Regions from separate parts of the Pseudomonas sp. Z8(2022) genome, predicted to be linked through region 3. Evidence: predicted binding sites of a transcription regulator. Region 3 holds the regulator's gene; each other region holds the start of a gene.
The links. The regulator sigma-54, encoded in region 3, starts transcription at its own class of promoters, with help from an activator protein. The targets are predictions, from matches to a motif close to ANTGGCATNNANNTTGCTNT.
Positions count from the first base shown of each region.

Region 1: the regulator sigma-54 is predicted to act here: its motif matches at 2,181-2,200, upstream of nirB (nitrite reductase large subunit NirB).
Region 2: the regulator sigma-54 is predicted to act here: its motif matches at 3,318-3,337, upstream of glnA (glutamate--ammonia ligase).

Region 1 covers NZ_CP107549.1:2,099,968-2,109,520, reverse strand. Annotated here, with positions in the region: gene OEG79_RS09965 (nitrate/nitrite transporter) at 1-275, shown strand, start outside; gene OEG79_RS09960 (bifunctional protein-serine/threonine kinase/phosphatase) at 407-2,074, shown strand; gene nirB (nitrite reductase large subunit NirB) at 2,346-4,802, shown strand; gene nirD (nitrite reductase small subunit NirD) at 4,799-5,125, shown strand; gene OEG79_RS09945 (nitrate reductase) at 5,187-7,901, shown strand; gene cobA (uroporphyrinogen-III C-methyltransferase) at 7,913-8,656, shown strand; gene OEG79_RS09935 (OmpA family protein) at 8,761-9,553, opposite strand, start outside.
Region 2 covers NZ_CP107549.1:452,250-461,802, reverse strand. Annotated here, with positions in the region: gene typA (translational GTPase TypA) at 1-1,521, opposite strand, end outside; gene thiI (tRNA uracil 4-sulfurtransferase ThiI) at 1,649-3,103, opposite strand; gene glnA (glutamate--ammonia ligase) at 3,433-4,839, shown strand; gene OEG79_RS02145 (DUF4124 domain-containing protein) at 5,110-5,667, shown strand; gene OEG79_RS02140 (DUF4124 domain-containing protein) at 5,670-6,287, shown strand; gene glnL (nitrogen regulation protein NR(II)) at 6,550-7,638, shown strand; gene ntrC (nitrogen regulation protein NR(I)) at 7,635-9,068, shown strand; gene OEG79_RS02125 (NINE protein) at 9,173-9,553, opposite strand, start outside.
Region 3 covers NZ_CP107549.1:3,547,914-3,557,466, forward strand. Annotated here, with positions in the region: gene OEG79_RS17000 (KpsF/GutQ family sugar-phosphate isomerase) at 1-175, shown strand, start outside; gene OEG79_RS17005 (KdsC family phosphatase) at 175-696, shown strand; gene lptC (LPS export ABC transporter periplasmic protein LptC) at 705-1,271, shown strand; gene lptA (lipopolysaccharide transport periplasmic protein LptA) at 1,258-1,797, shown strand; gene lptB (LPS export ABC transporter ATP-binding protein) at 1,797-2,522, shown strand; gene OEG79_RS17025 (RNA polymerase factor sigma-54) at 2,658-4,151, shown strand; gene hpf (ribosome hibernation-promoting factor, HPF/YfiA family) at 4,251-4,559, shown strand; gene ptsN (PTS IIA-like nitrogen regulatory protein PtsN) at 4,572-5,036, shown strand; gene rapZ (RNase adapter RapZ) at 5,038-5,895, shown strand; gene OEG79_RS17045 (HPr family phosphocarrier protein) at 5,910-6,182, shown strand; gene pmbA (metalloprotease PmbA) at 6,237-7,583, opposite strand; gene yjgA (ribosome biogenesis factor YjgA) at 7,710-8,228, shown strand; gene tldD (metalloprotease TldD) at 8,241-9,553, opposite strand, start outside.

The DNA of each region.
Region 1 (9,553 bases), 1.4 Mb from region 3:
TGGGTGCCGGCAATGGCGCGGTGTTCCAGTTGGTGCCTCAGCGCTTTCGCAAGGAGATCGGCGTGATGACCGGACTCATTGGCATGGCCGGAGGTATCGGCGGCTTCTTCCTTGCTGCCGGCCTCGGCGCGATCAAGCAGCACAGCGGTGACTACCAGCTCGGCCTGTGGCTGTTTGCCAGTCTCGGCGTGCTGGCCTGGGCCGGTCTGTACGGCGTCAAGCAGCGCTGGCGCACCACCTGGGGCAGCGCCGCGGTCACCGATGCGCGGGTGTGATCGGACTGCGGACGATGCGTCGTCACAGGGTGCGCCAGGCGCACCCGTGCTCTAACTTCAAACCTGATGAGCACGGCGCCACCTACGCCCCATAACAATGGGGTCAAACCACGATCGATGGAACGCGCATCATGGCCCTGCAACTGAGCATCGGCGAAACCAGCGCCACCGGCCCGCGCAGCGAGAATCAGGATGCCTTGCGCGTGGTCACCCCGGCGCCCGCCCTGGCTGCCAGCAAGGGATACCTGCTGGGCCTGGCCGATGGTGCGAGCCAGTGCGCCGACGGGGCTCTGGCGGCGCGCGCGACACTGCAGGCACTGGCTCTGGATTATTACTCCACGCCCGAAACCTGGCCGGTGCAGCAAAGCCTGGACCGTGTACTGGTCGCGCATAACCGCTGGTTGCAAGCCAATGGCGGTGGCCTGCCGCTGCTGACCACCCTCACCGCCCTGGTGCTGCGCGGCCGCCGCTACACCCTGGCGCATGTCGGCGACAGCCGCGCCTACCTGTGGCGCGACGGCCAGTTGCTGCGCCTGACCGAGGACCATGTCTGGGAACAGCCGGGCATGCAGCACGTACTCAAGCGCGCCATGGGCCTCGACCAGCACCTGGTGGTGGACTACCGCGACGGCGAGCTGCAGATCGGCGACCGCTTTCTGCTGGTCAGTGACGGCGTCTGGTCCTGCCTCAGCGACAAACGCATCGGCGAGCTGCTGCAACAGGATCAGGACGCCTCAGCGATCTGCCAGGCGCTGGTGGCCGAGGCGCACCATGCCGGCAGCCAGGACAACGCCAGCGCGCTGCTGGTGTGTGTCGAGCAACTCCCCGAAGCAGCGCTGGCCGACGCCCTGGCTCAATTGGCGTACTGGCCACTGCCGCCACCGCTGCGCACTGGCCAGGAATTCGAGGGCTGGCAGGTCGAAAGACTGCTCGGCGAATCCCGCCAGTCGATGATCTACCGGGTACGTGACGCCAATGCCCAGCCCTGGCTGCTAAAGACACTGCCAGCCAGTGGTGTCGACGAGGAGCAGGCCGGCCCGGCATTGCTGCAGGAGGAATGGTTCCTGCGGCGCGTCGCTGGCCGACATTTCCCCGAACTGCACCCACTGCCGCAGCGCCAGCACCTGTATTACGTACAGCGAGAGTACGCCGGCCAGACCCTGGCAGCACTCTTTCGACAAGCAGGCCCATTGGGTCTGGCAGACTGGCAGGACCTGGTGCCGCGGCTGATCAAGGCCATAGGCCTGCTGCACCGACGCAACATCCTGCACCGCGACATCAAGCCGGAGAACGTTCTGCTCGGTGACGATGGCGAACTGCGCATCCTCGATTTCGGCCTGGCCTACTGCCCGGGCCTCAGCCGCGACGCCCCCCATAGCCTGCCCGGCACGCCCAGTTACATCGCTCCGGAAGCCTTCGCCGGCAGCCCGCCCAGCGCGCAGCAGGATCTCTATGCCGCCGGCGTGACGCTCTATCAGCTCCTCACTGGCCACTATCCCTATGGCGAGATCGAAGCCTTCCAGCATCCGCGTTTCGGCCAGCCGACCCCGGCCAGCCGCTACCGCCCGGATCTGCCGGTCTGGCTCGATGAGATAGTGAACCGCTCTGTGGCCGCCAATCCGGCGCAGCGCTTCGAGACTGCCGAGGAATGGTTGCTGGCCCTGGAAAGCGGCGAGCGCCAGTCGCTGAGCAGCCATCCGCGGCCACTGCTTGAGCGCGAGCCGTTGCGGGTCTGGCGCACGGTGGCACTGGTATCGCTGCTGCTCAACCTGCTGTTGGCCGTTCTGCTGTTCAAGTAGCCCGGCCCGCACCAAAGCGGCGCAGAAGGCCTCGCCAAGGTGCACGAGTGCACTCGCCAGATAGGAAGAATTGGCTGAAAAGCCCGAGAAATCTTAGTCGGGCGGAGTTGGCACAAGCTCTGCATTGCCTCAGGCACAAATAAAGCGCGGCCTTCAACGAAGAAGACCGCACTTCCCGACAGAACGGGACCTGGACAAAGGCGTCCTCGCTAGGTGACTAGCGGGACGCCTTTTTTGTTTTTTTCTACCGTGATTTTCAGGAGATGCCGGCATGCAAAAACTCAAGCTGGTAATGATCGGCAACGGCATGGCGGGTGTGCGCACCCTTGAAGAGTTGCTCAAGCTGGCCCCCGATCTCTACGACATCACCGTGTTCGGCGCCGAGCCGCACCCCAACTACAACCGCATCCTGCTCTCGCCGGTACTGGCCGGCGAGCAGACCTTCGAAGAGATCGTGCTCAACGATCTGAACTGGTATGCGGACAACGGCATCAAGCTGCTGCTCGGGCGCAAGGTGGTCAAGATCGACCGTACCAAGCGTCTGGTGATCGCCGACGATGGCAGCGAGGCCGAGTACGACCGCCTGCTTATCGCTACCGGCTCCAATCCCTTCATCCTGCCGATTCCGGGCAAGGACCTGCAGTGGGTGATCGGCTACCGTGACATCGCCGACACCCAGACCATGATGGACACCGCCAGGACTCACAAGCATGCGGTGGTCATCGGCGGCGGTCTGCTCGGCCTGGAGGCGGCCAACGGCCTCAAGTTGCGTGGCATGGACGTCACCGTGGTGCATATCGGTGACTGGCTGCTGGAGCGGCAACTGGATCGTACCGCCGGCGAGCTGCTGCAAAAATCCCTGGAAGACCGCGGCCTGAAGTTCCTCCTGCCCAGGCACACCGCCGAGCTGCTGGACAACGGCGAGGGTCGCGTCTGTGCGGTGAAGTTCAAGGACGGCGAGGTGATTCCCGCCGATCTGGTGGTAATGGCCGCCGGTATCCGCCCCAACAGCGAACTGGCCGAACAGGCCGGCATCGCCTGCAACCGCGGCATTCTGGTCAACGACACCATGCAGACCTATGACCCGCGCGTCTACGCCATCGGCGAGTGCGCCAGCCACCGCGGCATTGCCTACGGCCTGGTGGCGCCGCTGTTCGAACAGGCCAAGGTCTGCGCCAACCATCTGGCCCAGCTCGGCTACTCGCGCTACCAGGGCTCGGTGACCTCGACCAAGCTCAAGGTCACCGGCATCGACCTGTTCTCCGCCGGCGAATTCATGGGTGCAGAGGGCACCGAGACCATCACCCTCTCCGACCCCATCGGCGGCGTATACAAGAAGCTGGTGATCAAGGATGACGTGCTGGTCGGCGCCTGCCTGTACGGCGACACCGCCGACGGCGGCTGGTATTTCCGGCAGATTCGCGAGGGCCAGAATGTCAGCGAGATTCGCGACCACCTGATGTTCGGCGAAGGCGCCATCGGCGACGTCGGCCATCAGGGCGCAGACAAGACCGCCAACATGCCGGACAGCATGGAAATCTGCGGCTGTAACGGCGTTTGCAAGGGCACCATCGTCAAGGCGATTCAGGAAAACGGCCTGTTTTCGGTCGACGAGGTCAAGAAGCACACCAAGGCCGCCAGCTCCTGCGGGTCCTGTGCCGGCCTGGTGGAGCAGATCCTGATCAGCACCGTCGGCGGCGCAGCTGACGTCAAGCCCAAGAGCGAGAAGGCCATCTGCGGTTGCAGCGATTTCAACCACGGACAGATCCGCAAGGCGATCCGCGAACAGCACCTGACGTCCATGGCACAGACCATGGAGTACCTGAGCTGGAGCACACCAAACGGCTGCGCGACCTGCCGCCCGGCGCTGAACTACTACCTGATTTCCACCTGGCCGGGCGAAGCCAGGGACGATCCTCAGTCGCGCCTGATCAATGAACGTGCTCACGCCAACATTCAGAAGGACGGCACCTACTCGGTGGTTCCGCGCATGTGGGGCGGCGTGACCAATCCGTCCGAGCTGCGCCGCATCGCCGACGTCGCCGACAAGTACAAGGTGCCCATGGTCAAGGTCACCGGTGGCCAGCGCATCGACCTACTGGGCATCCGCAAGGAGGATCTGCCGGGTGTGTGGAAGGATCTGGACATGCCCTCCGGCCATGCCTACGGCAAGTCCATCCGCACGGTGAAGACCTGCGTGGGCAGCGAGTTCTGCCGCTTCGGCACGCAGAACTCGACCCAGCTGGGCATCGATCTGGAGCACGACCTGTTCAACATGTGGTCGCCGCACAAGGTCAAGCTGGCGGTCTCCGGTTGCCCGCGCAACTGCGCCGAAGCCGGCATCAAGGACGTCGGCATCATCGGTGTGGATTCCGGCTTCGAGATCTATATCGGCGGCAATGGCGGGATCAAGACCGAGGTGGCCGAGTTCTTCGTCAAGGTCAAGACCGCCGAAGAGGTGCGCGAATACAACGCTGCCTTCCTCCAGCTGTACCGCGAAGAGGCGTTCTATCTGGAGCGCACCGTGCACTACATGCAGCGCGTCGGCATGGAGCACATCAAGAAGGCGGTGCTGGAAAACGAAGCCAACCGCAAGGCCCTGGCCGCTCGCCTGCACTACGCCCTGTCGTTCGAACAGGATCCGTGGAAGGAGCGCCTTGAGACGCCACAACTGAAGAAAGAGTTCGACACCATCAGGGTCGTGCAAATCGAGGAGGCCACCGTATGAACTGGCTGGATATCTGCGCCCTGGACGAAATCAACGTCCTCGGCTCGCGCATCGTCAGCGGCCCCAAGGGCGACATTGCCATCTTCCGCACCGCTGCAGACGAGGTCTTCGCCCTCGATGATCGTTGCCCGCACAAGGGCGGCCCGCTGTCCCAGGGACTGATCTACGGCAAGCGTGTGGCCTGCCCGCTGCACAACTGGCAGATCGAGCTGGAATCAGGGGAAGCCGTGGCGCCGGACGTCGGCTGCGCCCACCGGCACCACGCCCGCGTGGAGAACGGCCGCGTGCTGCTGGCCCTGAACGCTGCCGCGAAGTGCGCCTGAGCCGACTGGCGGCAGGCTCGCGGCCTGCTGCCGGACGCATTGGCCTTTAGGAGTTCCGAACATGGCCCCCACTCAAGTCACCGCCTCCACCTGCTGCTACTGCGGCGTGGGCTGCGGCGTGCTGATCGAGCACGACGGCGAGAAGATCCTCGGCGTTGCCGGCGATCCCAACCACCCGGCCAACTTCGGCAAGCTGTGCAGCAAGGGTTCGACCCTGCACCTGACCGGCGACCTCGACGCTCGTGCACTCTATCCCGAACTGCGTCTGGGCAAGGACCTGGCCCGTTCGCGTACGGATTGGGACAGCGCTCTGGATCACGCTGCTGCAGTGTTCGTCGAGACCATCCGCGAGCACGGCCCGGACAGCGTCGCGTTCTACATCTCCGGCCAGCTGCTGACCGAGGATTACTACGCCTTCAACAAGCTGGCCCGTGCCCTGGTCGGCACCAACAATATCGACTCCAACTCGCGTCTGTGCATGAGCTCGGCGGTGGTCGGCTACAAGCGCAGCCTCGGTGCCGACGCCCCGCCCTGCAGCTACGAGGATATCGAGCAGAGCGACTGCCTGCTGATCGCCGGCTCCAACATGGCCTATGCCCACCCGGTGTTGTTCCGTCGCCTGGAAGAAGCCAAGGCCCGCCGCCCGGAGATGAAGGTGATCGTCATCGACCCACGACGCACCGACACCTGCGAGCTGGCCGACCTGCACCTGGCGATCCTGCCCGGCACCGACGTCGCGCTGTTCCACGGCATCCTGCATATCCTGCTATGGGAAGGCTGGATCGACCGCGCCTATATCGACGCCCACACAGAAGGCTTCGAGGCACTGAAGAAGCTGGTGCGCGACTACAGCCCGGCAGTCACCGCCGACCTTTGCGGCATCAGCCTGGACGATCTGCAGCGCTGCGTCGAACTGATCGGCCGAGCGCCCTCCTTCCTCTCGCTGTGGTGCATGGGGCTCAATCAGTCTTCGTCTGGCAGCGCCAAGAACAGCGCCCTGATCAACCTGCACCTGGCCACCGGGCAGATTGGCAGGCCCGGCGCCGGTCCCTTTTCCCTGACCGGCCAGCCTAACGCCATGGGCGGTCGCGAGACCGGCAGCCTGAGCAACCTGCTGCCCGGGCACCGCGAGGCCGGCAATGCCCAACACCGCGCCGAAGTCGCCGCCTACTGGGGAGTCGACGCCCTGTCGGAGAGGCCCGGTCTGCCCGCCATCGAGCTGTTCGATGCGGTGCACGACGGCCGCATCAAGGCACTGTGGATAGCCTGCACCAACCCGGCCCAGTCCCTGCCCGACCAGAACAAGGTGCACGAGGCCCTGGCCGCCTGCCCCTTCGTGGTGGTGCAGGAAGCCTTCTTCACCACCGAGACCTGCCGCTACGCCGACCTGCTGCTGCCCGCTGCCAGCTGGGGCGAGAAGGAAGGCACGGTAACCAACTCCGAGCGCCGCGTCAGCCATGTGCGCCGCGCCGTGCCAGCGCCCGCAGAGGCGCGGCCCGACTGGTCGATCACCTGCGACTTTGCCCGTCGCCTGGAAAAACTGCTCCGCCCCGGCCTGCCCAGCCTGTTCGACTTCGCCGATAGCGAGTCGCTGTTCGAGGAATACAAGCACCTGACCGCCCAGCGCGACCTCGACCTTTCGGGGCTGAGCTACGCGCTGCTGGATGACCAGGGCCCCCAGCAATGGCCGTTTGCGCCTGGCGCGCGCCAGGGCACCGCACGGCTCTACGCCGACGGTTGCTTCCCCACTGCCAGCGGGCGTGCCCTGTTTCACGCCGATCCGTACCGCGCGCCGCAGGAAAAGCGCGACGCACGCTATTCGCTCACCCTCAACACCGGGCGCCTGCGTGACCAGTGGCACGGCATGAGTCGCACCGGCACCGCCGCACGCCTGTTCGGCCATGTCGAAGCCGCGGTGCTCGGACTGCATCCCGACGAATTGCGTCGTCGCCGGCTGCAGGACGGCGATCTGGTCAAACTGCGCAGCCGCCGTGGCAGCCTGATCCTGCCGGTGCAGGCCGACGAATCGGTGCGCCCGGGCCAGGCCTGGCTGCCGATGCACTGGGGAGACCGCTTTCTCAAGGGCCTGGGCACCAATGTGCTGACACAGCCGGCCTTCGACCCGCTGTCCAGGCAGCCGGAGCTCAAGCATGCCGGGGTCGAGGTGGACAAGGTCGAGCTGCACTGGCAGCTGTTTGCCCTGGTCGAAGGTGAGGTGCAGAAGCGCTTCGAAGCGCTGCGCCCGTTGTTCGAGGAGTTTGCCTACGCCAGCCTCACACTCACCGGCCGCGAGCGCCCTGCTCTGCTGATCCGTGCCGCCAGTGCCGTAGCGCCGCAGCCCGAGCTGCTGGCGCAGATCGACCAACACCTGCGTCTGAAAGACGGTCCGGTACTGGCCTATGACGATCCGCGGCGCACAGTGGGCAAGCGAGTGCGCATCGAACAGGGTCGTATCGTCAGCATCCGTCTGGCCGGTGAAACTGCTGCCAGCGAGTGGCTGAAGAACCTGTGGCAGGATGGCCAGGCCGACGCCGATCTGCGCCGCTGGCTGCTGGCCCCCCTCTCCATGCCGCCAGGCAATGTCGGTACCAACGCCCGCAGCAAGACTCTGTGCAACTGCCTGAACATCAGCGAAAGCGCGGTATGTGCCGGCATCGAACGCGGCCTGGATCTGAACGGCCTCAAGCAGGAACTCAAGTGCGGCACCAGCTGCGGCTCCTGCGTTCCCGAAATCAAACGTCTGCTGGCTAGCCAGCCAATTGTCGCCAACGCCTGAAGGAACCCGATATGAGTGCAAAAGTCTGGCTGGTAGGTGCTGGCCCTGGTGATCCCGAACTGCTGACTCTCAAGGCGGTCAAGGCGCTGAATCAGGCCGAAATCGTCATGATCGACGACTTGGTCAACCCGGCTGTGCTCGAACACTGCCCCGGTGCACGCGTCGTCCCGGTCGGCAAGCGCGGCGGCTGTCGTTCCACGCCGCAAGCCTTTATCCATCGTCTGATGCTGCGCTATGCACGCCAGGGCAAATGCGTGGTGCGCCTGAAAGGCGGTGATCCATGCATCTTCGGCCGCGGCAGCGAAGAGGCCGACTGGCTCGGTGCGCGGGGTATCGAGGTAGAGATGGTCAACGGCATTACCGCTGGCCTGGCCGGGGCCACCAACTGCGGCATCCCTCTGACCTTGCGCGGTGTGGCCCGAGGGGTAACCCTGGTCACCGCCCATACCCAGGACGACAGCTCGCTGAACTGGTCCGCCCTGGCGCAAAGCGGTACGACGCTGGTGGTGTATATGGGCGTGGCCAGGCTGGCGGATATCCAGAGCGGCCTGCTTGCCGGCGGCATGAGCGGCGAGATGCCGGTGGCGATGATCGAGAACGCCTCGCTGCCTGAGCAACGCGAGTGCCGCAGTAGCCTCGCGGCGATGCAGGACGCCGCTGCAGCATTTGCGCTGAAGAGCCCGGCCATACTGGTGATCGGCGAAGTCGCCCGCGCCAGCAGCGAGGTTGCCGTACCCCGCCTTCTGCACGCCTGAGCAATCCGGTTCTGCTTGCCTGCCCGCTGATGCAAGCGGGCTTTTTTTATCCCGGAAAAGAAAAACCCGGCCGAGGCCGGGTTTTTCTTACAGCGCCAGAAGCATTACTGCTTGATCTGGGCTTCCACTTCGGCTTCAACGCGACGGTTGATGGCGCGGCCGGAGTCGGTGGCGTTGTCGGCTACCGGGCGGCTCTCGCCGTAGCCAACAGCGTTCACACGGCTGCCGTCTACACCGTACTGGTTGACCAGCACGTTACGTACAGCATTGGCGCGACGCTCGGACAGACCCTGGTTGTAAGCGTCAGAACCGACGGAGTCGGTGTGACCTTCAACGGTGGTGGTGGTCTGCGGGTACTGGTTCATGAAGTCAGCCAGGTTCTTGATGTCGCCGTAGCTTTCTTCTTTGACGCGGTCTTTGTCGAAGTCGAACTTGACGTCCAGCTCAACGCGAACGGTTTCCAGTGCCGGCTCCGGAGCAGGCTCAGGCATCGGCTCGGGTGCAGCAGCAACGACCGGAGCCGGAGCAGGCTTGCTGCCACCGCCGAAGTTCAGACCAACACCCACGCCGGCTTGCCACTCGGTGTCGCCCTGGTCGATGTTGTACAGAGCGTCAACGCCGGCACGGGCGTAGAACATTTCGGTGAAGTAGTACTTGGCACCAGCGCCAGCGATAGCCAGGGTGGAGTGGTTACGACCACCGCTGTTGGCGTCGCCGATGCTCTGATGGCCGAAGCCGGCAGAAACGTACGGACGCAGGCCAACACCCGGCTGACCGAAGTGGTAGATGGCCTTCAGGTCGGTCAGGTTGCCTTTGATGTTCTTGCTGCCGGCAGCGCCTTCACCACGCAGATCGTGGTATTCGCCGTAGGACAGCGCCAGTTCGACGTCGTCAGTC
Region 2 (9,553 bases), 1.3 Mb from region 3:
CGCCTGCAGGGTTTCCAGCGAGTAGGTCAGCGCAGTGCCGGTGGCCATGGAGACCAGTACGCCGTTCTGACGGTTGGTGACCTCACCGGCCTTGATCGGGCCGTAGTGGCTGAAGGTCGAGGTCAGGATGCCAGTACCCGAAGTCAGGGTCAGGAAGTTGTTACGGAAGCCGATCAGGCCGCGCGCCGGAACGGTGTATTCCAGGCGGATACGACCCTTACCGTCGGGGATCATGTTGGTCAGATCGCCCTTGCGCAGGCCCATCTGCTCCATCACTGCACCCTGGTGCTGCTCTTCGATGTCGATGGTGACGTTCTCGTACGGTTCCTGCTTCTCGCCGGCCTCGTTCTCGATGATCACCACTTCCGGACGGCCTACGGCCAGCTCGAAGCCTTCGCGACGCATGGTCTCGATCAGTACCGACAGGTGCAGCTCACCACGACCGGAAACCTTGAACTTCTCCGGAGTCTCGCCCGGCTCGACGCGCAGGGCGACGTTGTGCAGCAGCTCCTTGTCCAGACGGTCCTTGATATTGCGGCTGGTGACGAACTTGCCTTCCTTGCCGGCGAACGGCGAGTCGTTGACCTGGAAGGTCATGCTCACGGTCGGCTGGTCGACGGTCAGCGGCGGCAGGGCCTCGACGTTGTTCTGGTCGCACAGGGTGTCGGAGATGTACAGCTCGTCCATACCGGATACGCAGACGATGTCACCGGCAGTGGCTTCCTGCACTTCGACGCGCTGCAGACCGGAGTGGCCCATGATCTTGAGGATACGGCCGTTGCGCTTCTTGCCGTCGGCGCCGATGGCGGTCACCGGGCTGTTGGCCTTGATGGTACCGCGGGCGATGCGGCCGATGCCGATCACGCCGAGGAAGCTGTTGTAGTCCAGCTGGGAAATCTGCATCTGGAACGGGCCGTCGAGGTCGACGACCGGGGCCGGCACGTGGTCGACGATGGCCTGGAACAGGGCGTCCATGTTGTCGTCCATCTTCTCGTGATCCATGCCGGCAATGCCGTTCAGGGCCGAGGCGTAGACGATCGGGAAGTCCAGCTGCTCGTCGGTGGCACCGAGGTTGTCGAACAGGTCGAAGATCTGGTCGATGACCCAGTCAGGACGCGCGCCCGGACGGTCGATCTTGTTGACCACGACGATCGGACGCAGGCCGGCCTTGAACGCCTTCTGGGTCACGAAACGGGTTTGCGGCATCGGGCCGTCCTGGGCGTCGACTACCAGCAGCACGGAGTCGACCATGCTCATCACACGTTCCACTTCACCGCCGAAGTCGGCGTGTCCGGGGGTGTCGACGATGTTGATGTTGTAGTCGCCCCACTTCAGCGCCGTGTTCTTGGCGAGAATGGTAATGCCGCGCTCTTTCTCCTGGTCGTTGGAGTCCATGACGCGCTCGTTTTCCGCCTCTTTGCGGTCGAGGGTGCCGGACAGACGCAGCAGTTTGTCGACGAGGGTGGTTTTGCCATGGTCGACGTGGGCGATGATGGCGATGTTGCGCAGTTTTTCGATCACTGTGTGTATCTCGATCAGAGGATTCGTGTGTCGCCCAGTCTGGACGACGAATAAAGAGGAAAGGCGTCAGTGGACTGAACGGTCGGGAGGGCGATGGCGAATGCTGCCGCCATTCAACCCCGGAGTCCTATGCCGGACGATAAACGCGCACATTGGCATGCCCCTCGCTCAGCAGGTGATGGGCATGCAGGCGACTCATGACGCCTTTGTCGCAATACAGCAGGTACTGGCGGTTCTCATCCAGTTCCTTGAATTTGTTGTTCAGCGCGTAGAACGGCAGTACCTGCACTTCGACCCCTGGCACTTCCAGCGGCGCGTCCTCGGCTGCGTCGGGATGGCGAATGTCGATGACGATCTGCCCGGCCAGTGCCTCACGCACTTCCTCGACCTGCACGTCCTTGCCCAGTTCGTCTATGACGCGGTCGATGGGCAGTTGCGTCGCGCGCTCCAGGGCGCGGTCGAGGATGGCCATGTCGAACTGCGCCTCCTCCTTCTCCACGCGATAACCCCGGGCACGGGTGGTCGGGTTGACCGAAATCACGCCGCAGTACTCGGGCATGTTCTTGGCGAACTCGGCGGTGCCGATCCGCGTCGCGGTGTCGATGATGTCCTGCTTGTGGCTGGCGATCAGCGGACGCATCACCAGCATGTCGGTGGCCGAGTCGATCACTGCGAGGTTGGTCAGGGTCTGGCTCGACACCTGGCTGATCGCCTCGCCGGTGACCAGCGCTTCGATCTCCAGACGTTCGGCGACACGGGTGGCGGCGCGCAGCATCATGCGCTTGAGGATCACACCCATCTGACTGTTGTCGACCTTGGACAGGATCTCGCCGACCACTTCCTCGAACGGCACGCTGACGAACAGCACGCGCTGCGAGCGACCGAATTTCTGCCAGATGTAGTGCGCCACTTCCATCACGCCCAGTTCATGGGCACGACCACCGAGATTGAAGAAGCAGAAGTGGGTGACCAGACCGCGGCGCATCATCTGATAGGCCGCGACAGTGGAGTCGAAGCCGCCGCTCATCAGCACCAGGGTCTGCTCCAGCGACCCCAGCGGGTAGCCGCCGAGCCCCTCATGACGGTTGTGCACCACGAACAGACGCTGGTCGCGAATCTCCATGCGCACTTCGACTTCCGGCTTCTTCAGGTCGATGCCGGCAGCCCCACACTCCTGGCGCAGACGCGAGCCGACATGACGCTCGACATCAATGGAGCTGAACGCGTGCTTGCCGCCACGCTTGCAGCGCACGGCGAAAATCTTGCCCGGCAACTGGTCGGCGTAGTGGCGCTTGCAGTGTTCGGTAATCTCGTCCAGATCACCCAGCGGGTACTCGTTGACCTCGAGGAACAAGCCAATGCCCGGCGTGTTGCGCAGACGTTCGGTCATCTCTTCAAGCAGCCGGGGGTCGTCCAGGTCGGTCTCGACCTCCAGGTTGTCCCAGACACCCGTAACCCGCAGATCGGGGTCAAGATCGCGCAGCACGGAGCGAATGTTCTTCCCCAACTGGCGGATGAACTGCTTGCGCACCGGGCGACTCTTGATGGTGATTTCCGGGAAAACTTTGACGATGAGCTTCATGAATAGGCCGCCCGCTTGGGGGACGAAAAAACAGGGGCGCGGATTATAGCGGAAATTGTTCAAGCTTTGACCAAAAATACTGCATCAAACTTTCGACGCACCAAAAATGGGCATAGTCAAAATCAAGGGCTCCTTAATGGTGCAAATATCACCTCGGAAATTCGCCACAGCCGGCGGAGTGCTTGAGTTTCGGGCACCTTGCCCATTACAGGGCACTGGCATGCAATTTGCTCCCTTGTGAGGCAGGTTGCCCTGAAGGACTATCCCGCCGGGCTTCACCGCATATCAAGGCTTATAACGACAAGAGCCTTTTCCACCTGGAGGACAACATGTCTAAGGCTGTTCAACTGATCAAAGAACACGACGTGAAGTGGGTAGACCTGCGCTTCACCGACACCAAGGGCAAGCAGCACCACGTGACCATGCCGGCCCGTGACGCCCTCGACGAAGATTTCTTCGAGCACGGCAAGATGTTCGACGGCTCGTCCATCCATGGCTGGAAAGGCATCGAAGCCTCCGACATGATCCTGATGCCGGTCGACGAAACTTCCGTGCTGGACCCGTTCACCGAAGAGCCGACTCTGATCATCGTCTGCGACATCATCGAGCCGAGCACCATGCAGGGCTATGATCGCGACCCGCGTTCCATCGCCAAGCGCGCCGAAGAGTTCCTGAAGAGCACCGGCATCGGTGACACCGTATTCGTCGGTCCGGAGCCCGAGTTCTTCATCTTCGACGAAGTGAAGTTCAAGTCCGACATCTCCGGCTCCATGTTCAAGATCTACTCCGAGCAAGGCTCCTGGATGACCGACGGCGACGTCGAAGGCGGCAACAAGGGCCACCGCCCGGCCGTCAAAGGCGGTTACTTCCCGGTTCCGCCGTGCGACCACGACCACGAAATCCGTACTGCCATGTGCAACGCCATGGAAGAAATGGGCCTGGTCGTCGAAGTGCACCACCACGAAGTGGCCACTGCCGGTCAGAACGAAATCGGCGTGAAGTTCAACACTCTGGTGAAGAAGGCCGACGAAGTTCAGACCCTCAAGTACTGCGTGCACAACGTCGCCGACGCCTATGGCAAGACCGCGACTTTCATGCCCAAGCCTCTGTATGGCGACAACGGCAGCGGCATGCACGTGCACATGTCCATCTCCAAGGATGGCAAGAACACCTTCGCAGGCGAAGGCTATGCCGGCCTCTCGGAAACCGCCCTGTACTTCATCGGCGGCATCATCAAGCACGGCAAGGCACTGAACGGCTTCACCAACCCGTCGACCAACTCCTACAAGCGTCTGGTCCCGGGCTTCGAAGCGCCTGTGATGCTGGCCTACTCGGCACGCAACCGCTCCGCCTCCATCCGCATTCCTTACGTGTCGAGCCCGAAAGCCCGCCGCATCGAAGCACGCTTCCCGGATCCGGCTGCCAACCCGTACCTGGCCTTCGCTGCCCTGCTGATGGCCGGTATCGACGGTATCCAGAACAAGATCCACCCGGGCGATGCCGCCGACAAGAACCTGTACGACCTGCCGCCGGAAGAAGGCAAGCTGATCCCGCAGGTTTGCGGCAGCCTGAAAGAAGCCCTGGAAGAGCTGGACAAGGGCCGCGCGTTCCTGACCAAGGGCGGCGTGTTCTCCGACGACTTCATCGATGCCTACATCGAGCTGAAGAGCGAAGAAGAAATCAAGGTCCGTACCTTCGTACACCCGCTGGAATACGACCTGTACTACAGCGTCTAAGCCAGTCTCGCGCCGCCTGATGGCGCGTTCGAAAGCCCCGCCAGGCCCTGCCTGGCGGGGCTTTTTTCATCCTGCTGCCGCCGTGCGCAACGAGAGGCCCCGGCTCTGCCGCAGAAGGTGCGCGCAGCGTCGACAGCTCACGTCGCCCTATGAGATCGGCACCCGCGGCCAGCCGATTTGTAGCCAAACATCACAGCAGCGCTGCCCTGCGCTTGCCAGGAATCGATAGCAGTGCAAGGCTTAGCGCATCATCCGCGGAAGGATTGGCCCATGCGCCCGTTACTCGCCTGCCTGCTGCTTGCCCTGACCCTGCCGGCCAGTGCACAGATCTACAAATACACCGATGCCAACGGCAACACGGTATTCACCAACCAGCCGCCGGATGGCGCGGCTGCTGAAAGCGTGGAACTGCCGCCAACCAATACGGTGGAGATGAAGACACCCAGCATTCCAGCGGCCAGCGACGATACCCAGGCGCAGAACGAAGCGCCCTACGCCGAACTGAGCCTGACCGGCCTTCCGGACGATGAAGCCATGCGCGTGAACAACGGCACCTTCATCGTCGGCGTGAGTATTCAGCCACGCCTGCAACCTGGCCACCGACTGCGCCTGATTCTCGATGGCGAGCCCTACGGCCAGGCCAGCAACGTTCCCAGCCTGCAACTGACCAATATCGACCGTGGCGAACATGCACTGGCCGTGGCCGTGATGGCAGGCGACCGTATCATCCAGCAGAGCGCCACGCAGACCTTCACCGTGCAGCGCATCAGCGTAAACAGCCCGGCGCGCTCTGCGCCACCCAGCCCAGCACCGAAGCCCACCAAGTGAACATGCGTTTTCCGTTACTCCTGCTTCTGCTCGTCGCCCCGGTCGCTCTCGGCCAGGTTTACACCTATATCGACGCCGAAGGTAACCGGGTATTCACCGACAAACCGCGCAGCAGCAACGCCGAACGGGTGATGCTCGCGCCCTCCAACAACGTGGAGCTGAGACAGCCCACCTCCACGGTGCGCATGGCGCCGCCACCTGCGGTCACCAAGCCAACCGTGCATTACCAGGTCCTGCGCATCCTGGTGCCGGAACCGGACGCTTCGATCCACCACGGTTCCGGCGACATGATCGTGACCCTAAACAGCGAACCCGGCCTGCTGCCTGGCCATAGCTACCGTCTGCTGCTCGACGGAGAACCCCAGGGCGAGATCAGCCGCAGCCCGGTGTTCTCCCTGCAGCACATCGACCGCGGCACGCACCAATTAGTGGCAGAAATCATCGACTCTGCCGGTCTGATCGTCGAACGCACACCTGCACAGCCCTTCCACATGCACCGCATGACATTGGCGCAGAAACGCAAGATAAACCCGTGCAAGAAGGACGACTACGGTGTCCGCCTGGAATGCCCACTGAAGGACAAACCCAAGGAAGACGTCAGCATCCTGCCCTTCTTCTGAGACAGATTGCACCTTAATGGTGCAATCTCGCACTCTCCCTCCTAAGCTCTCCCTGTTTTGGGTCGCTCCTCTGTACCCCTTCAAGCCAGCGACTGACTGAAAACCCGCAGATCGCACCAGAAAATGGCCAAAAGCCACCGATAAAGTCGCTTACGACGACCAACAGGACGCTATTGACCAGCGTCGGCGACAAAATATGCGTCTTTTCGGGGCTTTGGTTTGCTTCTTGCATTTTCCTGCCCATCGCCGGAACGCACTGCCTATGACCATCGACGACGCGCTGCACCGACTACTACTGGACAACCTGACCACCGCCACCCTGCTGCTCAACAGCCAGTTATGCCTTGAGTACATGAACCCGGCGGCGGAGATGCTTCTGGCCGTCAGCGGCCAGCGCAGCCATGGCCAGTTCATCAGCGACCTGTTCACCGAATCCCCCGAGGCGCTGTCCTCGCTGCGCCAGGCGGTGGAACAGGCGCACCCGTTCAACAAGCGTGAAGCCGTGCTGACTTCGGCCACCGGCCAGACGCTGACCGTGGACTACGCCGTAACGCCCCTGTTCAGCATGGGCGAAACCCTGCTGCTGCTGGAAGTGCACCCGCGTGATCGCCTGCTGCGCATCACCAAGGAGGAGGCGCAGCTTTCCAAGCAGGAGACTACCAAGCTGCTGGTGCGCGGCCTGGCTCACGAAATCAAGAATCCGCTCGGCGGCATTCGCGGCGCGGCGCAACTGCTCTCGCGCGAGCTGCCCAACGAGGATCTCAAGGACTACACCAACGTCATCATCGAAGAGGCCGACCGCCTGCGTAACCTGGTCGACCGTATGCTTGGCTCGAACAAGTTGCCATCGCTGGCGATGACCAACGTGCATGAAGTGCTCGAGCGCGTCGCCAATCTGATCGAAGCGGAAAGTCAGGGTGGCATCACTCTGGTGCGCGATTACGACCCGAGCATTCCCGACCTGTTGATCGACCGCGAGCAGATGATCCAGGCCGTACTCAACATTGTGCGCAACGCCATGCAGGCGATCGCGGGACAGAAGAACGACATGGGCCTGGGCCGCATCACGCTGCGTACCCGTACCCTGCGCCAGTTCACCATCGGCCATACCCGTCACCGCCTGGTGGTCAAGGTCGAGATCATCGACAACGGCCCCGGCATTCCGCCCGAGCTGCAGGACACCATCTTCTATCCCATGGTCAGCGGGCGTGCCGACGGCACCGGCCTGGGCCTGGCCATCACCCAGAACATCATCAGTCAGCACCAGGGGCTGATCGAGTGCGAGAGCTATCCCGGCCACACCGTATTCTCGATCTTCCTGCCGCTGGAACAAGGAGCACCCTCGCCATGAGCCGCAGTGAAACCGTCTGGATTGTCGATGACGATCGTTCCATCCGCTGGGTCCTGGAAAAGGCCCTGCAGCAGGAAGGCATGACCACTCAGAGTTTCGACAGTGCAGACGGTGTCCTCAGCCGCCTGACCCGCCAGCAGCCGGACGTGATCATCTCCGACATCCGCATGCCCGGTGCCAGCGGTCTCGACCTGCTGGCGCGCATCCGCGAGCTGTATCCGCGCCTGCCGGTGATCATCATGACCGCACACTCCGACCTGGACAGCGCGGTCGCCAGCTACCAGGGCGGCGCCTTCGAATACCTGCCCAAGCCGTTCGACGTCGACGAAGCAGTCTCGCTGGTCAAGCGCGCCTTCCAGCATGCCCAGGAACAACAGAGCCTGGCCGCACCCACTGTGCAGGCCCGCACGCCGGAGATCATCGGCGAAGCGCCGGCGATGCAGGAGGTGTTCCGCGCCATCGGCCGTCTGAGCCACTCCAATATCACCGTGCTGATCAACGGCGAGTCGGGCACCGGCAAGGAGCTGGTGGCGCACGCCCTGCACCGTCACAGCCCGCGCGCGGCGGCACCCTTCATCGCCCTGAACATGGCGGCGATCCCCAAGGATCTGATGGAGTCCGAGCTGTTCGGCCACGAGAAAGGCGCCTTCACCGGCGCCGCCAACCAGCGTCGCGGCCGCTTCGAGCAGGCCGATGGCGGCACCCTGTTTCTCGACGAGATCGGCGATATGCCGGCCGATACCCAGACCCGTCTGCTGCGCGTGCTGGCCGATGGCGAGTTCTACCGTGTCGGTGGCCACACCCCGGTCAAGGTGGACGTGCGCATCATCGCCGCCACCCACCAGAATCTGGAAACCCTGGTACAGGCCGGCAAGTTCCGCGAAGACCTGTTCCACCGCCTCAACGTCATCCGCATCCACATTCCACGTCTGGCCGACCGTCGCGAAGACATTCCGACCCTGGCCAACCACTTCCTCGCCCGCGCGGCGCAGGAACTGGCAGTGGAGCCGAAGCTGCTCAAGAGCGAAACCGAGGATTACCTCAAGCACCTGCCCTGGCCAGGCAACGTGCGCCAGCTGGAGAACACCTGCCGCTGGATCACCGTCATGGCCTCCGGTCGCGAGGTGCATGTCGACGACCTGCCGCCGGAGCTGCTGACCCAGCCGCAGGACGCCGCACCGGTCACCAACTGGGAGCAGGCGTTGCGTCTGTGGGCCGATCAGGCCCTGGCGCGTGGCCAGTCCAATCTGCTCGACAGCGCCGTGCCGGCCTTCGAGCGCATCATGATCGAGACCGCCCTCAAGCACACCGCCGGCCGCCGTCGCGACGCCGCCCTGCTACTGGGCTGGGGCCGCAACACGCTGACGCGCAAGATCAAGGAACTGGGCATGAACGTCGATGGTGGCGATGACGACGACAGCGACGATTGAGCCAGTCAGCCGCAACGAAAAAGGGCATCCCGCAGGATGCCCTTCTTTCTGCCCTCGTTGATCTGAACGCAGCAACTACCTCGCGCAACCGAGGCAGCAGCGGATCAACCGCGCTGGGCGTTCCTGATCGAAATCTGCGTATTCAGCGTCCAGAAGTCATAGAGCACGCCCACCAGAAACAGGCCGCCGGTAAGCAGGTAGATGATCCCGGTGATCCACTTGCCCTGATACATGCGGTGCACACCGAACACGCCGAGGAAGGTCAGCAGGATCCACGCCACGTTGTAATCGATGTCACCGGCGGTGAAGCGCAGGTCTGCCTCGCGATCCATGGACGGGATCAGGAACAGGTCGATGATCCAGCCGATGAACAGCAGACCAAGAGTGAAGAACCAGATCGTGCCGGTTACCGGTTTGCCGTAGTAGAAGCGGTGCGAACCGAGAAAACCGAAGATCCACAGCAGGTAGCCGATCAGCTTGCTGTG
Region 3 (9,553 bases):
GATCGACGAAGTCATGACGCCGCACGGCAAGACCGCACGCGCGGACATGCTCGCAGCCGAGGCCCTGAAGATCATGGAAGACCACAAGATCAACGCCCTGGTGGTGGTCGACGATCAGAACAACCCGGTCGGTGCCCTCAACATGCACGACCTGCTGCGCGCGGGGGTGATGTGATGAGTGACCTGCTGCAACGCGCCCGCGCGGTAAAACTGGCGATCTTCGATGTCGACGGCGTGCTCACCGATGGCCGTCTGTACTTTCTCGAAGACGGCAGCGAATTCAAGACCTTCAACACCCTCGACGGCCACGGCATCAAGATGCTGATCGCCTCGGGCGTACGCACGGCCATCATCAGCGGACGCAAAACTCCGGTGGTCGAACGCCGCGCCAACAACCTGGGCATCCAGCACCTGTTCCAGGGACGTGAAGACAAGCTCGTCGTTCTCGACGGCCTGCTCGCCGAACTCGGCCTAAGCTATGAACAGGTCGCCTATCTGGGCGATGACCTTCCGGATCTTCCGGTCATCCGCCGAGTCGGTCTGGGAATGGCTGTGGCCAGTGCCGACAGTTTCGTGCGCCAGCACGCCCATGGCGTAACCCAGGCACGCGGCGGCGAAGGTGCGGCGCGCGAGTTCTGCGAACTGATCATGCGTGCCCAGGGCACCCTGGATGCGGCCCAGGCCGCCTACCTGTAGAGAACAGCATGCCGCGTAAAATCCTCAACACCTTGATCTTTGCCCTGATTGCAGTCGTGGTGGCTGCCCTGGGCTACTGGAACCTCGCTCCGGACAGCGCCCGCGTAGTCCAGCAGAGCAGCGATGACAATGTCGTCGATTTCTATGTCGTCGGCGCGCGCACCGTGCAATTCCAGGATGACGGCAAACTGCACTACCGGATGACCGCGGAGCGGCTCGAACACATCAAGAGCACCGACATCACCCTGATCGAAACCCCCAAACTGGATCTCTATCGCGGCACCGACCTGCCATGGCAAGTGACCAGTCAGCGTGCCGAGGTTTCTCCAGGCGGCGTCGAGGTAGAACTGATCGACGATGTGCGCATTGCCCGCACCGACGCCAAGAACCGTCCGACCATCATCACCAGCAGCCGCATGACCGTTATTCCCGAGAAGGAATATGCGCAGACCGAGCAAGCCGTTAGAATCGTCGCGGCCAACGGGGTGACCACGGCACAAGGAATGAAAGCGTACTTGAATGACGGCAGGATGCTCCTGCAGTCCAACGTAAGAGGCCAGCATGAGGTTCGTTAACACCCTCCCCCTGATTTTCAGCCTCGGCGCCGCATTGGGAAGCGCGACGGCCTGGGCACTGCCATCGGATCGCGATCAGCCGATTCGCATCCAGGCTGACAGTGCAGAACTGGATGACAAGCAAGGCGTAGCCGTGTACCGCGGTGACGTGATCATCACCCAGGGCACCCTGAAGATCACCGGTGACACCGTGACCATCACCCAGACCGCCGGCGGCGATATCGATGTGTTCACTTCGGTGGGCAACCTGGCCTACTACGAGCAGAAGCCAGCCGTGGACAAGGACATCGTCAAGGCGTACGGCAGGACCATCCAGTACTTCGCCAGCAACGAGCGCATCGTACTGATCGACCAGGCCAAGGTGATCCAGGAAGGCAATACCTTCGAAGGCGAGAAGATCGTCTATGACACCCGCCGCCAGATCGTCAATGCCGGTCGCGCCACGGGCGGCAACGTCAGTACGCCGCGCCCGCGCATCGACATGGTCATCCAACCGAAGAACAAACCCGCGGATCAGCAGCAGTAATGGCCATTCTCAAAGCCCAACACCTGGCGAAAAGCTACAAGAGCCGCCAGGTCGTGCGTGATGTCAGCCTGAGCATCGAAAGCGGGCAGATCGTTGGTCTGCTCGGCCCCAACGGTGCCGGCAAGACAACCTGCTTCTACATGATCGTTGGCCTGGTGCGTGCCGATCAGGGCCGCGTACTGATCGACGACCTGGATGTCAGCCATCAGCCCATGCATGGTCGTGCTCGCGCCGGCATCGGCTACCTGCCGCAGGAGGCTTCGATCTTCCGCAAGCTGTCGGTGGCCGACAACATCATGGCCATTCTCGAAACGCGTAAGGATCTGGACCGCGCAGGACGTCAGGCAGAGCTGGAAAACCTGCTGCAGGAGTTCCATATCCACCACATCGCCGACAGCCTCGGCATGAGCCTGTCCGGTGGCGAGCGACGCCGCGTGGAGATCGCCCGCGCCCTGGCGACCAACCCCAAGTTCATCCTCCTCGACGAACCCTTCGCCGGTGTGGACCCGATTTCGGTGGGCGATATCAAGCAGATCATCCATCACCTCAAGACCAAGGGCATCGGCATCCTGATCACCGATCACAATGTCCGCGAGACCCTGGATATCTGCGAGACCGCCTACATCGTCAATGATGGACGGCTGATCGCCGAAGGCGATGCCGAAACCATCCTGGCCAACCAGACAGTGAAAGAAGTCTATCTGGGCCACGAGTTCCGCCTCTAGATCGTCGCGGTTCCGCCACAGAAATAGTGCAACCCCTAGGCAAGAACAAGAAATTCAGGCATATAATTTGCTTCCTGGCGGCGCTTCGGCGCCCTGATGTGGAAGGCGTAACTCGCCAGTAAATTAAGGTCTGCAATGAAACCATCGCTAGTCCTCAAGATGGGCCAGCAGCTGACGATGACCCCGCAGCTGCAACAGGCTATCCGCCTCCTCCAACTGTCGACCCTGGACCTGCAGCAGGAAATCCAGGAGGCGCTGGAATCCAATCCCATGCTCGAGCGCCAGGAAGACGGCGACGACTTCGACAACAGCGATCCGATGGCCGATGGCGCCGAAAGCGCCACCCCTGCCCCGAGCAAGGAAGAGAGCTACCAGGAAACCAACCCGACAGTAGACAACCTGGAAGACGGCGAGTGGGGTGAACGCATCCCCAACGAGCTGCCGGTCGATACCGCCTGGGAAGACATCTACCAGACCAGCGCCAGCAGCCTGCCCAGCAACGACGATGACGAGTGGGACTTCACCACCCGCACTTCCAGCGGCGAGAGCCTGCAGAGCCATCTGCTCTGGCAACTGAATCTGGCCCCCATGTCGGACAAGGACCGGCTGATCGCCGCCACCCTGATCGACTGCATCAATAACGACGGTTACCTCGAGGAAACCCTCGAGGAAGTGACCGAGTCCTTCGATCCCGAGCTGGATATCGAGCTGGACGAAGTGGAAGTCGTGCTGCATCGCATCCAGCAGTTCGAACCTGCGGGTATCGGTGCCCGCGACCTGCGCGAATGCCTGCTGCTGCAGTTGCGCCAGCTGCCTGCCAGCACACCCTGGCTGAGCGAGACACAGCGCGTCGTCGGCGACTATCTGGAGCTGCTCGGCAGCCGCGACTACGCCCAGCTGATGCGCCGAACCAAGCTCAAGGAAGAAGAACTGCGCCAGGTCATCGATCTGATTCAGAGCCTCAATCCGCGCCCGGGCTCGCAGATCGAATCCAGCGAACCGGAGTACGTCGTGCCGGACGTGATCGTGCGCAAGCACAACGATCGCTGGCTGGTGGAACTGAATCAGGAAGCCATGCCGCGCCTGAGGGTCAATCCGCAATATGCCGGCTTCGTAAAACGCGCCGACTCCAGCGCCGACAACACCTTCCTGCGCAATCAGCTGCAGGAGGCCCGCTGGTTCATCAAGAGCCTGCAGAGCCGCAATGAAACGCTGATGAAGGTCGCCACACAGATCGTCGAACATCAGCGTGGTTTTCTCGACTACGGTGACGAAGCGATGAAACCGCTGGTACTGCACGACATCGCTGAAGCCGTGGGCATGCACGAGTCGACCATTTCACGTGTCACCACGCAGAAATTCATGCATACCCCGCGCGGTATTTACGAGCTGAAATACTTCTTCTCCAGCCACGTCAGCACCTCCGAAGGCGGCGAATGCTCGTCCACCGCGATCCGCGCAATCATCAAGAAACTGGTTGCCGCGGAAAACGCGAAAAAGCCATTGAGTGACAGCAAGATCGCTGGTTTACTGGAGGCACAAGGCATCCAAGTCGCCCGTCGGACGGTCGCCAAGTATCGCGAATCCCTCGGCATTGCGCCCTCCAGTGAGCGCAAGCGACTGATGTAAGCCAGATCGACTGAAAGCCATTGGCTTTCAGGCCAAAGTGTTCCGGCGGCGGGTCGAGCCTGACTCGCCTCTTACACAAGGCAACAAGGAGAAAGCGGTATGCAAGTCAACATCAGTGGACATCAGCTGGTTGTGACCGACGCCCTGCGTGACTATGTCGGCGAGAAACTGGGCCGACTGGAACGCCACTTCGACAAAATCACCAATGTTCAGGTGACCATGGAGGTCGAAAAGCTCAAGCAGAAGATCGAAGCCACCTTGCATGTTGCCGGCGGCGAAGTCGTCGCCAATGCCGAACATCAGGACATGTACGCAGCTATCGACCTGTTGGTCGATAAACTCGACCGTCAACTCATCAAGCACAAGGAAAAGCAGCTCGAGCGTCTGCAAGGCGCAACAGTCCGCTGACATTCCCAATCCATGATCCGACTTGAAAATATCCTGACCCCCGGCCGTTCCCTGGTGAACGTGCCGGGCGGCAGCAAGAAACGCGTGCTTGAACAGATCGCCAATCTGGTTGCGCGCGATCTGCCCGACCTGGATGCCCAGGACATATTCGAAAGCCTTATCGCCCGCGAGAAGCTCGGCTCCACCGGCTTCGGCAACGGCATTGCCATTCCCCACTGTCGCCTGGCCGGCTGCACTGCACCGATCAGCGCGGTATTGCACCTCGAAACCGCTGTCGACTTCGACGCCATCGACGGCGCACCGGTCGACCTGCTGTTCGTCCTGCTGGTGCCGGAGGCGGCAACTGACGCGCATCTCGAACTGCTGCGCCAGATCGCCAGCATGCTCGACCGCCAGGATGTACGCGAACGTCTACGCCAGGCCAACAGTGGCGAAGATCTCTATCAGGTTGTGGTGGACATTCAGAACGGTCAATGACATGCGCCTGATCATCGTCAGCGGTCGCTCGGGCTCGGGCAAGAGCACCGCCCTCGATGTACTTGAGGACAACGGTTTTTACTGCATCGACAATCTGCCGGCCGGCTTGCTGCCGGACCTCGCCGAGCGCTTCCTGCCGCACAGCGACCTGTTGCTGCCGCAGGTAGCCGTCTCCATTGATGCACGCAACCTGCTGAGTCAGCTCAAGCGTTTCCCGGAACTGCTCGAAGAAGTGCGCAAGCGCAACATTCGCTGCGACGTACTCTACCTCGACGCCGAAGACGAGACGCTGCTCAAGCGTTTTTCGGAAACCCGCAGACGCCATCCGCTGACCAACGACAACCGCTCGCTGGCCGAGGCCATCGCCTACGAAAGGCAGTTGCTGGCGCCGATCACTGATCGGGCCGATCTGAAGATCGATACGACCCGCCTGAACCTCTATCAGCTGCGCGATACGCTCAAGCTGCGCCTGCTCGGCCAGACGCAGACCGGGACTGCCTTCCTCGTCGAGTCGTTCGGTTTCAAACGCGGTATGCCGGTCGATGCCGATCTGGTGTTCGATGCACGTTGCCTGCCCAACCCCTATTGGAAACCTGAACTACGCGACTATTCCGGCCTGGATCAACCCGTGGTCGACTACCTGGCGGCGCAACCGGAGGTCGAGGAGATGTATCAGGATATCCTCGTCTACTTGGAAAAATGGCTGCCGCGTTTTGCCGCCAGCAACCGCGCCTACGTCACCATCGCCATTGGTTGCACCGGGGGTCACCACCGCTCGGTCTATCTGGCCAATCGCCTGAGTCAGGCACTCAAAGATTTGCTGAAGAATGTCCAGGTGCGTCACCGCGACCTCAGCTAAGGAGCCATGCCGCGATGCCCGCACGTGAGATCACCATCATCAACAAGCTCGGTCTGCATGCCCGCGCCGCGGCGAAGTTCGTCGGCGTGGCGAGCACCTACCCCTGCCAGGTACGCATTGGTCGCAGCGCCGAAAGCCTGGTGGACGGCAAGAGCATCATGGCAGTCATGATGCTGGCTGCCGGCAAAGGCACCAATGTACATCTGCTGACCGAAGGCGAGCAGGACGAAGAAGCGATGGCCGCCCTGGTGGGGCTGATCGAAAACTACTTCGACGAAGGCGAGTAATACCTTCCGCCAAAACAAAGGCCACCTGCGGGTGGCCTTATCGTTACTGCCGCCTCAACTGCCGGCGACGGTCATCCTCTCGATCAACACCGAGCCGGTGCAGATATTGCCGCGCCGCTCCAGGTCGCAACCGACCGCGACGATCTGGCGGAACATGTCACGCAGATTGCCGGCGATGGTTACCTCCTGCACCGGGAACTGGATCTCGCCGTTCTCCACCCAGAACCCCGCCGCGCCACGGGAATAGTCGCCGGTTACCAGATTCAGGCCCTGGCCCATCAGCTCGGTCACCAGCAAGCCACGCCCCATGCGCCGAATCAGCGCCTGCTGATCCTCATCGCCATGTGTGACGAACAGGTTGTGCACGCCGCCGGAGTTGGCGGTGCTCGGAAGCCCCAGCTTGCGTCCGGAATAGGTACCGAGCACGTATGACACCAGTTCGCCCTTCTCCACGAACGGCTTGGCGTATGTGGCCAGACCATCGCCATCGAAAGCCGCACTGCCCAGGGCACGCGGCAGATGCGGACGCTCGTCGAGGCTCAGCCACTCGGGGAACAGACGCTGGCCGAGCGCGCCTTCGAGGAAGGACGAATGACGATAGAGATTGCCGCCGGAGATTGCCGCCAGCAGGTGACTGAACAGACCGCCGGCGAGCTCGGCTGCGAACAGGACCGGCACCTCGCAGGTTGGCACCGGACGCGCACCAAGCCGGCTGACAGCGCGATCGGCAGCACGCCGACCGATACCGGCGGCATCGGCCAGCAGTTCCCCCTGGCGATTGACGTCATACCAGTAGTCGCGCTGCATCTGCCCTTCGCCTTCGGCGATCATCACGCAGCTCAGGCTATGTCGGGTGCTGGCATAGCCCCCTACGAAACCATGGCTGTTGCCATACACGCGGCAACCCTGATGGGTGTTGAGACTGGTGCCGTCGGCGTTCTTGATACGGGAGTCAGCAGCGAACGCGGCCGCCTCGCAGGCCAATGCCCGCTCGACCGCCTGCTCCGGGGTGATCGACCAGGGGTGATAGAGATCCAGCTCCGGCAGATCGCGCGCCATCAGTGCCGCGTCGGCCAGACCGGCGCAATCATCCTCGCTAGTGTGTTTGGCGATCGCCAGGGCGGCCGCCACGGTCTCGCGAATGGCCTCGATACCGGTTGCCGAAGTACTGGCCGAGCCCTTGCGCTGCCCCACATACAGGGTGATGCCGAAGCCCTGGTCGCGATTGAATTCGACGGTCTCCACCTCACCCTGGCGTACGGTGGTGGACAATCCCTGACCTGCCGAGACGGCCACTTCGCAGGCACTGGCGCCCTGGCGCCTGGCCTCGGCAAGGATCGACTCGACCTGCTCCTGCAGAGCGTGCAGGGCCTGCGGCCCGATGCGTTCAACTTCACTCATAACCACTCCCGATTCTCTTGGCGCAGCCCTGCCAACGGAGTCCAGGGCCTGCTCTCGACTGCAGGCCAAGGGCCGGCAATCACGGTTACTGCTATCATGGCGGCGTTTCCCTCTGGACCCCACCCCATGTCTGATTCCTATGACGACTTCTCGCTGGAGAAGAGCAAATCCCAGGTCAAGCGCGAACTGCATGCACTGCAGGAGCTCGGTGAGCGTCTGACTGCGCTCAAGCCGGACCTGCTGGCGAAGATGCCGCTGACCGACGCACTACGGCGCGCCCTGGCCGAAGCGCCGAAACACACTGCCAATGCCGCGCGCAAACGCCATATCCAGTTCATCGGCAAGCTGATGCGCGAACAGGATGTCGAGGCGATCGTCGCCATGCTCGATCAGGTGGACAGCTCCACCCGCGAGTACAACGAACGCTTCCATGCCCTCGAGCGCTGGCGCGACCGCCTGATCGGCGAAGGCGACAGCGCTCTGGAAAGCTTCGTTGAGCTTTACCCCGAAGCAGACATCCAGCATTTGCGCGGCCTGGTCCGTCATGCCCAGCACGAAGCCGCGCGCAACAAGCCGCCGGCCGCTGCACGCAAGGTGTTCAAATACATCCGCGAGCTCGACGAAATCCAGCGCGGCCTGCGCTGAGTCGGCAGCGCCTCAGGCACCGGTGCCGCCGACGGTGATCGCGTCGATCTTCAGCGTCGGCTGACCGACACCGACCGGCACCGACTGGCCATCCTTGCCACAGGTGCCGACGCCACTATCCAAAGCCAGATCATTGCCGACCATGGACACCCGGCTCATGGCTTCAGGGCCGTTGCCGATCAGCGTGGCACCTTTCACTGGCGCAGTGATCTTGCCGTCCTCGATCAGGTAGGCCTCACTGGTAGAGAAGACGAACTTGCCGCTGGTGATATCCACCTGACCGCCGCCGAGATTGGCGCAGTAGATGCCCTTCTTCACCGAACGGATGATTTCCTCCGGGTCGCTCGCGCCGGCCAGCATATAGGTGTTGGTCATACGCGGCATGGGCAGGTGCGCATAGGACTCGCGCCGACCATTGCCGGTAGCGGCCACGCCCATCAGCCGTGCGTTGAGCTTGTCCTGCATATAGCCCTTGAGCACACCGTTCTCGATCAGCGTGGTGCACTGGGTCGGTGTACCTTCGTCATCGACGCTGAGCGAGCCGCGACGGCCGGCCAGGGTGCCATCATCGACGATGGTGCACAGGCTCGACGCAACCTTCTCGCCGATCTTGCCGCTATAGGCGGAACTGCCCTTGCGGTTGAAATCGCCTTCCAGGCCGTGGCCAACGGCTTCGTGCAGCAGCACGCCGGACCAGCCCGCGCCCATCACCACGGGCATGCTGCCGGCAGGCGCAGCGATGGCCTCGAGGTTGACCAGTGCCTGACGCAGCGCCTCGCGGGCATAGCCCATGGCGCGGTCCTCATCGAGGAAGTAGCGGTAGTCGGTACGCCCGCCGCCGCCATGCCCGCCACGCTCGCGGCGGCCGTTCTGCTCGACGATGACGCTGACGTTGAAACGCACCAGCGGACGGATATCGGCGCTCAGACTGCCGTCATGGGCCGCCACGAGAATGCGGTCCCAGACGCCGGCCAGGCTCACCGTGACCTGTTTGATGCGCGGGTCGAGCGCCCGCGTGGCACGGTCGATACGCTGCAGCAACTCCACCTTCTCGGCGCGGTTCATGACGTCCAGCGGGTTGCCTTCGGCGTAGAGCTGAGTCACCTGCGGGCTGACAAATGCCTGTACCCGACCCTGCTGGCCGGCGCGGGAAATCGAGCGTGCAGCCTGCGCGGCCTGGGTCAGAGCGTCGAGACTGATAGCGTTGCTGTAGGCGAAGCCGGTTTTCTCGCCGGACTGGGCGCGTACGCCAACGCCCTGATCGAGGTTGAAACTGCCTTCCTTGACGATGCCATCCTCGAGAACCCAGGTTTCCGAGACCTGGC